One region of the Azospirillum sp. A1-3 genome, then DNA from elsewhere that is predicted to be linked to it. Evidence: predicted binding sites of a transcription regulator. Region 1 holds the regulator's gene; each other region holds the start of a gene.
What was found. Region 1 encodes LexA, which represses DNA repair genes until DNA is damaged. Its sites were predicted from a motif close to ATGTTCTANTTTGGTTC; they were not measured.

Region 1 (4,280 bases):
GCTGCACAAGGCCGGCGGCAAGAGCGGCAAATGGGGCGCGTCCTCCACCGCCAGCCCATCCGCAGGAGCGTAATCCGATGATCTCCGTCGCCGAGGCGCGCGCCCGCATCCTGTCGGCCTTCGCCCCTCTGCCGGCGGAGACCGTCGCCCTGCCCGACGCGCTGGGCCGCGTGCTGGCCGAACCGGTGATTGCCCGGCTGACCCAGCCGCCCTTCCACGCCGCCGCCATGGACGGCTGGGCGGTGCGCGCCGCCGACATCGCCGCCGCGACCGCCGACACGCCCGTTCCCCTGCGCCGCATCGGCGAATCCTCCGCCGGCCATGCCTTCGACGGCCCCGTCGGCCCTGGTGAGGCGGCGCGCATCTTCACCGGCGCGCCCCTGCCCGACGGCACCGATGCCGTGGTGATGCAGGAGGATTGCAGCGCCGACGACGCCACTGTGCAGATCGGCCGCGCCGTAGTCGTCGGCCGCTTCGTCCGCGAGGCGGGCTTCGACTTCACCCTCGGTCAGGAGCTTCTGCCGAAGGGCCGCCGCCTGACTGCCCGTGACATCGCGCTGGCCGCCGGCGGCAATGTCCCCTGGCTCTCGGTCCATCGCCGGCCGCGCATCGCCATCCTCGCCACCGGCGACGAGATCGCCCTGCCCGGCGACCCGCTGGGGCCGAGCCAGATCGTCAGCACCAACGCGCTCGGCCTCTGCGCCCTCGTCACCGCCCAGGGCGGCCTCGCCCACAATCTGGGAATTGCCAAGGATACGCCGGAGAGTGTGGCGGCCTTGGCGAAGGGGGCCGCAGGGTGCGACCTGCTGGTCACCACCGGCGGTGCCGCCCATGGCGAATACGACCTCGTGCGCGACGTGCTGGCCGAACGCGGCGTGGCGCTGGAGGTGCAGACCGTGGCGATGCGGCCGGGCAAGGCGCTGATGTTCGGCCGCGCCGGATCGGTGCCGCTGCTGGGTCTGCCCGGCAATCCGGTGTCCACCGGCGTCACCGGCGTGCTGTTCCTGCGCCCGATCCTGCGCCTGCTGCAGGGTCTGCCGCCCGAGGACGACCGCCTGCCGCTGCGCGCCCGCCTGACCACCGCGCTGAAGGCCAACGACCGGCGGGAGGAGTATCTCCGCGCGACGCTTGCCGCCGGCCCCGACGGCGTCCTGACCGTCACCCCCTTCGCTCGGCAGGACAGCGCCATCACCACGCTCTACGCCCAGGCCGATTGCCTGATCCCCCGCCCACCCAACGCCGACCCCGAGCCGGCCGGGGCCATGGTGACCGTGCTTCCCCTGACCGATGGAGCGCTCAGCATCTAGACTTGGGACACCCCCCGGACGGCGGATGGAACAGTTGAACAGCATCCCGAAAACTGTTTCACGCTGTTCCAAATGTTCCGTTCAAGTTCTAAAAGAAGCCGATGGGGGGCTTGACGCGCGGCAGGAACCAAACTAGAACATGGAGGCAACGTTTGGTTTTTGTTCCATCTTCAGTCTGGCGACGGCCGGGAGGCATCCATGCTCACGCGCAAGCAGCACGAATTGCTGCTGTTCATCCACGAACGGCTCGGCCAGGGCGGTGTCTCGCCGTCGTTCGACGAGATGAAGGACGCCCTGGGGCTGAAGTCCAAGTCGGGCATCCATCGCCTCATCACCGGACTTGAGGAACGCGGCTTCATCCGCCGCCTGCCCCACCGTGCCCGTGCGCTCGAAGTTCTTCGCCTGCCGGAAGGCCTGGACGCCGCCCGCAGCCGCGCCGCCGCCAAGCCGAAGTTCCAGCCCAACGTCATCAAGGGCGATTTCGTCTTCGCCGGCCGCGACGCCGCTCCGCCCGCCCCGACCCCGGCCGCCGCCAACGAGACGGTTCAGCTCCCGCTCTACGGCCGCATCGCCGCCGGCACGCCGATCGAAGCCCTGCGCGACAACAGCGCCTTCGTCGACGTCCCCGTCTCGATGCTGACCGCCGGCGACCATTACGCGCTGGAGGTTTCCGGCGATTCGATGATCGAGGCCGGCATCCTCGACCACGACACCATCATCATCCAGCGCTGCGACGCGGCGGAGAACGGCACCATCGTCGTCGCCCTGGTCGATGAAGGCGAGGTGACGCTGAAGCGTCTGCGCCGCAAGGGCAACACGGTGGCCCTGGAACCCGCCAACGCCGCCTACGAAACCCGCATCTTCGGCGCCGACCGCGTCCGCGTGCAGGGCAAGCTGGTCGGCCTGGTCCGCAAGTACTGAGGCCGTTGCCCCCTCCCCAACCCTCCCCCACCTTCGGTGGGAGAGGGAGCGAGTGGCGGCGCAGCGGAGTTCCCTCTCCCGCGAAGCGGGGGAGGGTTAGGGTGGGGGTAACAGCGCCTCTCACCTCCCCCCGGTCCAAGGCCGATCCCCCCTAAGCCCCCGCACCGTCTCCACCCGGACACCCCCGGCCGTCACCGTCAGCGTATGCGCCCCTTCTTGCCGCAGCGCCCACCGGTCGATCACCACTCCGGCCCGGCACCCGCGCGCTACCGCCGCCGTCACCACCGCATCCGCCGCGCCACAATCCTCGTCCAGCGCGTCCGGCAGCCGCGGCAATGCCAGCGTCTTCCCACGCACGCGATACAAGCACCCCAGCGCATCGCAACTCAGCGACCGCCCGCCCTCGCTCCATCCGCCCGCCGCCGGCCAGGGCTCCGCCGCTGTCCGCTCCCCATCGCGTTCCCTCCAGGTCTCGGTCAGCCGCCCGCCGCCCTTGCCCGAGCCACTGAGCCGCCCGTCCGGCAGCCTCACCGCCACCACCGTCCCGTCCCCCGCCACCAGCACATCCGGCCGTTCGACCAGCATCGGCGAGGCCAACCCCGCCAGGATCGGCAGCATCCCCAACCAGCGCCACCGCCGCGTCCACACACACAGCCAGAGCCCGCCCGCCACCAGCGCGGCGAACCCCTCCACCGGCATCGCCGGCACCGTCAGCGATGCCCAGGGCAACCGGCCGAAGAACTCCGCGGTCCAGATCACCGCCCGGTCACCCCAGTTCATGGCGATCAGCGCCGGCGCCTCCAGCCCGATGGGCAGCAGCGCGTAGGCGATCAGGCTCCACGGCATGACCCAGAAGGACGTGATGGGAATCGCGATCAGATTCGACAGCACGCCATAAAAGGCGATCTGCTGAAAATGGAAGAGCGAGAACGGCAAGGTCGCCAGCGTCGCCACCACGCTGGTCAGCAGGATTCCGCCGACATAGAACAGCCCGCGCACAAGCCATCCCGCGTCGCGTCGCCATTCCGCCAGCTTGACACTGCCACGCTCGAACGCCGCGATCAGCGCCACCACCGCGGCGAATGACATCTGGAAGCTGGGTCCCAGCATCCCCTCCGGGTCCATGGCGATGGTGACCAGCCCGGCGAAGGCGACCAGCCGCATGCTCAGCGGATGGCGGTCCAGCATGATCGCCCCCATCACCATCCCGGTCATCAGCACCGACCGCACCGTCGGCAGCGGCGCCCCGACCAGCAGCGTATAGGCGAGCGCCGACACAATCCCGAACAAAGCCGCGATCTTCTTGATCGGCCATCGCAGCGCGATATAGGGCACCGCCGCCATCAGCGCCCGCACCACATAAAACAGGATGCCAGCCGCGATGCCGACATGCAGGCCGGAAATCGACAGAAGATGCGCCAGCCCGCTGTTGCGGAAATCATCCAGCGTCGCTTCGGGAATGCCAAACTCCTCGCCGTTCAGCAGCGCCGTGGTGACGCTCGCCTCCACCGGGTCGCCGATCGCCGCCGCGACGCGCTCCGCGATGGCTCCCCGCGCCCGCTCGAAGGCGATGGCAACCGTGCTCCATCCCGTCACCGGCGGCGCCTCCACCTGTTCCACCGCCCCTGTGGCAAAGCCGGTCCCACCCAGACCCATGAACCAGGCCCGCCGCTGGAAGTCGAAGGCACCGGGTTCCGCCGGCGCCTGCGGCGGCAACAGCGTCGCCCGCAGCCGGACCACCGATCCCGGAGCGGGAGCGGGGTTGCGGTCGGACAGGCGGATTCTCAAGGCCGCCGGCATCTGCTCCGGTGCCAGTCTGCTGACCGTTACCTCGCGCAACGTGATGCGCACCGCACCCGGCCGCCGCTCCACCGCCATCACCCGCCCGGTGACGGTGGCACCCGCGATGCTTCGGGTCAGGACCGGCGCCGCCATGCGCGCCGTATGCGCCTGCGCCACCAGGAATCCGGCCGCCACCATCAGCAGAGCCATCGCCACTCCGGCCAGTGCGAACCGGCGCCGCACAGCCAACAACAGAATCACCGCCCCGCC
Region 2 (4,280 bases), 1.5 Mb from region 1:
CTTCGACGGTCTTCGACGGCGCTCGCGCCTTCCAGGGCGTGGCCCCCGACCTCGACCTGCATTGCGCCCGCGCCATCCGCTCCGCCCAGGTGATGGGGCTGGAGCCGATGGTCACCGCCGGCGAGATCGAGGAGCTGTGCTGGGACGGCATCCGCCGCTTCCCGAAAGAGGCGGAACTGTACATCCGCCCGATGTTCTACGCCGATGACGGCTTCGTCGCCCCGGCGCCGGAGAGCACGCGCTTCGTCCTGTCGATCTACGAGGACCCGCTGCCGCAGCCGACCGGCTTCGCCGCCTGCATTTCCACCCGCCGCCGTCCGATCCCGACCATGGCCCCGACCGAGGCCAAGGCCGCCTGCCTGTATCCCAACGCCGGCATGGCGCTGACCGAGGCGCGTAAGCGCGGCTTCCAGAACGCCATCATGCTGGATGTCATCGGCAATGTGGCGGAGTTCGCCACTTCGAATATCTTCATCGCCAAGGACGGCGTCGTGCGCACCCCGGTGCCGAACGGCTGCTTCCTGAACGGCATCACCCGCCAGCGCGTCATCGCTCTGCTGCGCAACGACGGCGTGACGGTGGAGGAATGCACCCTGACGCCAAAGGATCTGCTTGAGGCCGACGAGGTCTTCTCCACCGGCAACCACGCCAAATGCGTGCCGGTGACCAAGGTGGAAGACCGCAGCTTCGCAGCCGGTCCGATCTTCCAGCGGGCGCGTGCGCTCTATTGGGAATACGCGTTCCGCTGATCGAGCAGCGCCACCGCCGCCCGGCGGTGATGGGCCAGCGTGGCGGCCAAGCGGGTCAGCCACGCATCGGTCCGACAGGCGGTCGCGCTCAGTGCGCCGCGACGCCGGGCGGTGGCGAGGCGCGCTTCGGCCGCGAGGTCCGTGTGCAGCCGGAGCGTCGCGGCGCGTTTGACGGCATTGGCGCGGGCCGCGCCGCCAAGCAGGGCGGTGCGAAGCTCGGGCTTCGGTGTCGGGCCGTCATGGGTGCGGTGAAGGCTGTCCAGGCGGGCGGCTCGGTCCATGGAATGGACGGTAGCGCCTGCCTGGATGGTAGCAAAGGTAAATTTTCCTAGGATCGATCGCCAACCGTTGAGGTGTTTGCCCCCACCCTCACTGGCTCGCCCAGATGATCCGTGCCATCCAGGCGACGTCCGACAGCGGGATGCTGCGGTCGGGGTGGGCGCGGTTGATCGACAGCAGTTCAATCTTGGTCGCCGTCTCGCGGATCAGTTGCTTGGCCATCACCTCGCCGCCCTTGGTGCGGACGACGACGCGGTCGTTGCGGCGGATCTGCGCGGCGGGGGAGACGATGATGGTGTCACCGTCGCGATAGACCGGCTCCATGCTGTCGCCGGAGATCTCCAGCGCATAGGCGTGAGGGTCGCCCAGGCTGGGGAACAGCAGTTCGTCCCAGCCGCTGCCGGCGGGAAAGCCGGCGTCGTCGAAATAGCCGGCCGATCCGGCCTGGGCATAGCCGATCACCGGAACCCGCTGCAGCGGGGCGGTGCTGGCGCCGTCGCCGACCAGCGACACGAATTCCGACAACGACGCGCCGGTGGCGTCCAGCACCTTGGAGATGCTTTCCGTCGAGGGCCAGCGCAGCTTGCCGTCGTTGGTCGTGCGCTTGCTCTTGTTGAAGGTGGTCGGGTCCAATCCGGCGCGCCGCGCCAGCCCGGAGGCGGAGAGCCCGTGCTGCGCCGCAAGACGGTCGATGGCCCGCCAGATGTCCGTGTGTTTCAGCATGGGACGATAATCTCATAAAGCGGCGACAGCGTCCCTAGGAACTTTTTCATAAATCTGTTGACCGCATGCGTTGGTCGGAACATAACGCAAACAGATGGCGCGGCCACAACCCAGGCCCGGCGCCCGCTCTTTCAAAAATCCGAAGCCGCAAGGAGACCAGCATGCTGAGTCCGGCCGCCTCCGCTTTGCCCGCCGCCCGCCTGTCCCAGATCGTGCCCTTGAAGGCGGAGCCTTACAGTGTCGACGGCGAACCCTTCGCCGACGCGGAAGAGGCGTGGTTCTGGGCGGTGCAGGCGCATGACGCCAAGGCGGCGGGCGCGCGGGTCGTCGCCGGCTGCGGGCAGGTGGCGCGGCCCTGCGAGCCGCAGGACGTTCTGCGGGTGGTCGACCGCCTGTTTCGAATGCGCAAGCTGATGCGCGACCATCTGCATGTCATGGTCCATTACGGCCGCCGCCAGAGTGCGCCGGAGCCGGATCGCTTCCGCGAACAGCGCGCCCATTCCCTGTGGACCGAGGCCTTCGCCGTCATCGCCCCCGCCCTGCGTGAGAAGGGCATTGTCCGGGGCATCGCCCGATGACCGCCACTCCCTGGACGGCGGCCTGGGTGGTCTACCGCGGGGAGGCGCCGCTGTGGTGGCTGCGTCTGCTGAAGCCGGGCTTCCGCCATTGCCTGGCGTTGCTGACCGACGGGCGGCGCTGGGTGGCGGTCGATCCGCTGGCGGGCTTCACCGACGTGGCCGTGCTGGACCTGCCGGCCGAGTTCGACCTGCCGGGCTGGTACCGCGCCCAGGGGCTGACGGTGGATTCCGCGCCGTTGCGCCGCCCGGCCGGCCCCGCCCCCTGGGGACCCTTCACCTGCGTCGAGGCGGTCAAGCGCCTGATCGGCCTGCGCGCCCGCCGGGTGCTGACCCCCTGGCAACTGCACCGCCACCTGACCGGAGGATACCGCGCATGCCCGCATCCGCAGCCGTGAAACCGCCCGCCCGCCGGAAGAGTGACCTGTCGGAGCCCGAGGCCCTGCTGGAGCGCTACCGTGCCGCCCGCGAACGGCGCACCGTGTGGGAAAGCCATTGGCAGGACTGCTACGACCATGCGCTGCCCAACGGCCGGCCCTTCCGTGGCGGAGGCACGCCGGGCGAACGCCGGGTCGACCGCCTGTTCGACGGCACCGCGCCCGACGCGGTGGAGCAATTGGCGGCCAGCCTGCTGTCGGAACTGACGCCGCCCTGGTCGCGCTGGTTCGGCTTCCAGCCCGGCCCCACCCTGACGGGAGCGGAGCGCGATCGCGTCGCCCCGCTGCTCGACCGTGCCGCCGGCATCGTCCAGGCCCATTTCGACCGCTCCAACTTCGCGGTGGAGATCCATCAGGCCTTCCTCGACCTCGTCACCGTCGGCACCGCCAGCCTGCTGATGGAGGAGGCGGCCCCCGGCGCGCCCTCCAGCCTGCGCTTCACCGCCGTGCCGCTGGCCGAAGCGGTTCTGGAGGAGGGACCGGACGGCCGGCTCGACGCCACCTTCCGCCGCAGCGAGGCGACGCTGGCCCAGATCCTCCAGCGCTTTCCCGGAGCCGACCTGCCCGACGAACTGCGCAAACAGGCCGCCGACGATCCCGACAGCCGCTTTCCGCTGGTCGAGGCGGTGCTGCCCGACGGTGCGGCCTATCGCTGGGGCGTGGTGCTGGACAGCGGGCTGGCCGAACCGTCCTGGCTGGCCCAGGGGCGCTTCGCCCAGTCCCCCTTCGTCAATTTCCGCTGGCTGAAGGCGCCGGGCGAGACCTATGGCCGCTCGCCGGTGATGAAGGCGCTGCCCGACATCAAGACCGCCAACAAGGTGGTGGAACTGGTGTTGAAGAACGCCTCCATCGCCGTCACCGGCATCTGGCAGGCCGACGACGACGGGGTGCTGAACCCCACCACCATCCGGCTGGTGCCCGGCACCATCATTCCGAAGGCGGTGGGATCGGCCGGGCTGACGCCGCTGGCCAACCCCGGCCGGTTCGACGTGTCGCAGCTGGTTCTGGACGATCTGCGCGGGCGCATCCGCCACGCGCTGCTGGTCGATCGGCTGGGGCCGGTGGAGTCGGCGCGGATGACCGCGACCGAGGTGCTGGAACGCTCCGTCGAGATGGCGCGGCTGCTTGGCGCCACCTATGGCCGGCTGCAGGCGGAGCTGATGACGCCGCTGGTGCTGCGGGCGGTGTCGATCCTGCGCCGGCGTGGCGAGATCCCCGATATCACCGTCGATGGCCGGCTGGTGGAGTTGCAGCACCGCTCCCCACTCGCCCAGGCGCAGGCCCAGCGCGACGTGCAGGCGGCGCTGCGCTGGCTGGACAGCGTCAAGGCGCTGGGACCGGAGGCGGAGGCGACGGTGGACGCGGCGGCGACCGCCCACTGGCTCGGCGAGGCCTTCGGCGTGCCGGCCAAGCTGATGCGGGCGGAGGTCGCCGCACCTGCGGCCGCTCCTGCGGCCACCTCCGTTGTCGTCCCTCAGCCTTCGCCGGCGCCTGCCGTGGCGACGGCCGATGCCGGA
Region 3 (4,280 bases), 420 kb from region 1:
GGCATCATCTGGTCCATCGGCCTGATGGCTTTCCCCAAATATTTCGAATTCCCGCCCAACGTCTTCATGATCCCGACGCTCAGCGTCTTCGCCTTCAAGGTCGGCGCTTCGCTCTGGCTCTACGAGGCGCGGGTAAAGTGCGGCTTCTGGGACAAGGTCGGGGCGGCGGTGGCCGGCATGGCGCTGACCCACACCGTCGGCCGCGCCATGTGGCTGGGCATCTTCACCTCCGGCCGGCCCTTCGTCCGCACGCCGAAGTGCGAAAACCAGCCGGCGCTGATGCAGGCTTTCCTGATGGCGCGGGAGGAGTTGGTGCTGCTGGTGTCGCTGTGGGGCGCGGCGCTTGCCATCGTCATGGTCTTCGGCCACGAGAACCGCGACGCCTTCATGTGGTCGGGTCTGCTGGTGGTACAGTCGCTGCCCTATCTGGCGGCCTTCATCACCGCGCTGATCAACGTCTTCCCCACCATCGGCTTCGGCAAGAGCAAGCCGGAAGCCGCCGACGGCGCCGTGAGTGCCGGGGCCGGTGACTGACCAATGGGAGCCGGCGCTTTCGCATTGACGAAAGCGCCGGCTCTGCCAGACTTGACCGCCAGGGAGAACCAAACCCGGGAGGCGGCTCATGTCCGGCAATCTCACCTCCGGGCGCGGCATCGGCCCGCCGGAGTTCAGCGTCCGCACCACTGCAGGCGTCGAGCGGAGCGGCAACGCCACCGACCGCAACAGCCGCCGCAACCCTCGCCAGGAGCGGCACGACCGCGAGCAGGAGCGGCGCGACCACAACCCGCCCAACCCGCAGCGGCGGCGCCTGTACGATCTTCTGTTCGACGAGGTCGATCAATTCGACGGGCTGGACGAGCGTCAGCGTACCCGGTTGAAGGACAATCTCCGCAGCCACCTGTCCAGCCGCGCCCCACCACCACCGGTCGCTCCGCCCCCGGTCCACCATGACGAAGAGGCGATCGCCGAAGCCCTGCTGAAGGACCCGGCGGCAGAGGTCCCCGTCGATCCGGAACACATCGTCCAGGCTGCCATCGCCGCCGCACCGGAACTGGATCCGGAAACCGCACGACTGGCGGAACAACTGCGTGACTGCCTGACCCGCAACAGCGACCGCGCGCGCAAGGTGGCGGTCTACCTGCATTTGCTGCTGACGCTGGAAGGAGCGTTCAGGCCGCATATGGTCGTGGATGTGTGAGGGCTTGATTCGAGAAGAAGTGTCAGCTTCGATGCCCCCACCCACAAAAAAACCCCGCCTCCCTTTCGGAAGGCGGGGCCTCTCATTCCACCTGCCCTAGCGTTACTCCGGAGTGGAGGCTTCGCCGTCGGCTTCCGGGGTGCCCATCATCGCATCGGCGACCAGACCGGCGTTGCCGCGGATCTTGGCCTCGATCGCGTCGGCCATCTCGGGGTTGTTGCGCAGGTAGGTCTTGGCATTCTCGCGGCCCTGGCCGATGCGGGTGCCGTCATAGCTGAACCACGCGCCCGACTTGTCGACCACGCCGGCCTGGATGCCGAGGTCGAGCAGTTCGCCCACCTTCGACACGCCTTCGCCGTACATGATGTCGAACTCGACCACGCGGAACGGCGGGGCCATCTTGTTCTTCACCACCTTGACGCGGGTCTGGTTGCCGACGACGGTGTCGCGGTCCTTGATCGAGCCGATGCGGCGGATGTCGAGGCGCACGGAAGCGTAGAACTTCAGCGCGTTGCCGCCGGTCGTCGTCTCCGGATTGCCGAACATCACGCCGATCTTCAGGCGGATCTGGTTGATGAAGATCACCAGGCAGTTCGACTTGGAGATCGAGCCGGTCAGCTTGCGCAGAGCCTGGCTCATCAGGCGGGCGTGCAGGCCGACATGGCTGTCGCCCATCTCGCCTTCCAGTTCGGCGCGCGGCACCAGCGCGGCGACCGAGTCGACCACCAGCACGTCGATGGCGCCGGAGCGCACCAGCGTGTCGGCGATCTCCAGCGCCTGCTCGCCGGCGTCCGGCTGGGAGATCAGCAACTCGTCGATGTTGACGCCCAGCTTGCGGGCATAGGACGGGTCGAGCGCGTGTTCCGCATCGACGAAGGCGCAGGTGCCGCCGGCCTTCTGGGCCTGGGCGATGGCGTGCAGCGCCAGCGTCGTCTTGCCCGAGCTTTCCGGCCCGTAGATTTCGATGATGCGGCCCTTCGGCAGGCCACCGATGCCCAGCGCGATATCGAGACCCAGGGAGCCGGTGGAGATGACCTCCGTCTCGACCAAGTTCTCACGGGCGCCAAGCTTCATGATCGAGCCCTTGCCGAACGCGCGTTCGATCTGGCTCAGGGCGGCATCGAGCGCCTTCTGCTTGTCCATGGAATCCTTCTCGACCAAACGAAGCTGTGCGGACGACATGCCCGGTACCCCTCTCTTAGAACACACGGTCGGCGCTCTTGCAACGAGGCTGAATGTACTCTCTTCGTTCTCGTTTGCAAGGGCTGATGTTGCCTGTGCGTTCCTATTTTACAGGGTATGTCCGGGCATGCCGCTGCGGGCTGATTCGCCCTTACCGACCATCACGGATGACCTCCTTCACCTTGGAGGCCAACTGCTTCAGCGAGAAGGGCTTGGGCAGGAAATAGGCGACTTCGACGCCGTCGATCTCGCCCAGCCGGTCCTCGGCATAGCCGGAGATGAAGATCACCCGCATTTCCGGGCGCAGCTTCCGGACATGGCGGGCGAGCGTCGGACCATCCATCTGCGGCATCACCACGTCGGTGATCAGCAGGTCGATGGAGGCGCCGTTGGTCTCGATCTGCTGCAGCGCCGCCTCGCCGTTCTTGGCCTCCAGCACCTGATAGCCCTTGTTGCGCAGCGCGCGGGCGGAGAAGACGCGCACGGCGTCCTCGTCCTCTACCAGCAGGATGGTGCCGGTGCCGGTCAGGTCGCTGCCGCGCCGCTCCCGCGGTTCGGCGGTGTCGACCGGGCGCAGTTCGCCCTGGTGGTGCGGCAGCAGGATGGTGAAGGTCGTGCCCTCCCCCACCGCCGAATCGACCAGCACGAAGCCGCCGGTCTGCCGGACGATGCCGTACACCGTCGACAGGCCGAGCCCGGTACCCGACCCGACCTCCTTGGTCGTGTAGAAGGGCTCGAAGATGCGCTGCAGATTCTCCCGCGCGATGCCGCAGCCGGTGTCGATCACCTCAATGGAGACATAGCTGCCGGATGGGATCGTCTCATGCTCCCGCCGTTCCGGCTGGCTGACGACGTAGTTGGTCGTGTTGATGGTCAGCTTGCCGCCGCCGGCCATGGCGTCGCGGGCGTTGACCACCAGGTTGATGATGACCTGCTCCAGCTGGTTCTGGTCGACCTTGACCAGCCCCAGGTCGCGGCCATGGATCATCTTCAATTCGATGTTCTCGCCGATCAGGCGGCGCAACAGGTTCGCCAGCTCCGCCAGCACGTCGGTCACGTTGATGACGCGCGGCTGCAGGGTCTGCTGGCGCGAGAAGGCCAGCAGTTGCCGCACGAGGTTGGCGGCGCGGTTGGCGTTCTGCTTGATCTGCATGATGTCGCTGAAGGACTGGTCGCCCGGCTTGTGCCGAAGCAGCAGCAGGTCGCAGAAGCCGATCATCGCCGTCAGCAGATTGTTGAAGTCGTGCGCCACGCCGCCGGCCAACTGGCCGACCGCCTGCATCTTCTGCGACTGGGCGAACTGCGCCTCCAGGCTCTTGCGCTCGGTCATGTCGATGAAGTGCAGGATCAGGCCGACCCCATCAACCTTGCCGCCATCCGTGCGGCCATCGGTGCGCACCGGGTTGGCGAGGCGCCGGGCATAGAGCTGGGCCGTCAGTTCCCGCCCGCCGGACAGCCGCACCTCCAGCGGGTGGGCCGGGTCGGCGCCGCCCTGCACGGATTTCAGCCGTGCGGTCACCGCCTCACGCTCCGCCGGGACGATCAGGTCGGCCATCGGGCGGTTGATGACGCTGCCCGCCTCGCTGCCGATCAGCGCCAGGAAGGCCTCGTTGCATTCGGTCAGCTGGCCGGTCTCGTTGACCAGCGCGATGCCGATCGGCGCGTCTTCGAAAAAGCGCTGGAACCGCTGTTCGGACTGGCGCAGGGCCTCCTGCCATTCCCGTTCGGGCGACAGGTCGCGCACGACCGACCGGGTGTGGATGGTGCCGTCGTCGGCCCGCACCACGCTCTGCGCCACCGCAACCTGGAAACGCCGGCCGCGCAGCCCCACCATGGTCAGCTCGCCGCGCTGCTCGCCGCCACCGTGATCGAACAGGTCGAAGGGGGCCGCGGAGACCGG

Region 2: M5E06_RS11575 (S24 family peptidase) is a predicted target of LexA. The motif match lies at 1,829-1,845, and genes of this name have one in related genera.
Region 3: recA (recombinase RecA) is a predicted target of LexA. The motif match lies at 2,434-2,450, and genes of this name have one in related genera.

The regions. Positions count from the first base shown of each region.
Region 1 is NZ_JAMSLU010000001.1:939,602-943,881, reverse strand. It holds gene moaC (cyclic pyranopterin monophosphate synthase MoaC) at 1-73, shown strand, start outside; gene M5E06_RS04485 (molybdopterin molybdotransferase MoeA) at 78-1,307, shown strand; gene lexA (transcriptional repressor LexA) at 1,506-2,228, shown strand; gene M5E06_RS04475 (ComEC/Rec2 family competence protein) at 2,349-4,280, opposite strand, start outside.
Region 2 is NZ_JAMSLU010000001.1:2,406,331-2,410,610, reverse strand. It holds gene M5E06_RS11585 (branched-chain amino acid aminotransferase) at 1-749, shown strand, start outside; gene M5E06_RS11580 (hypothetical protein) at 725-1,030, opposite strand; gene M5E06_RS11575 (S24 family peptidase) at 1,119-1,751, opposite strand; gene M5E06_RS11570 (hypothetical protein) at 1,913-2,329, shown strand; gene M5E06_RS11565 (hypothetical protein) at 2,326-2,724, shown strand; gene M5E06_RS11560 (portal protein) at 2,703-4,280, shown strand, end outside.
Region 3 is NZ_JAMSLU010000001.1:1,359,885-1,364,164, forward strand. It holds gene M5E06_RS06460 (glycosyltransferase family 2 protein) at 1-534, shown strand, start outside; gene M5E06_RS06465 (hypothetical protein) at 623-1,198, shown strand; gene recA (recombinase RecA) at 1,301-2,380, opposite strand; gene M5E06_RS06475 (ATP-binding protein) at 2,532-4,280, opposite strand, start outside.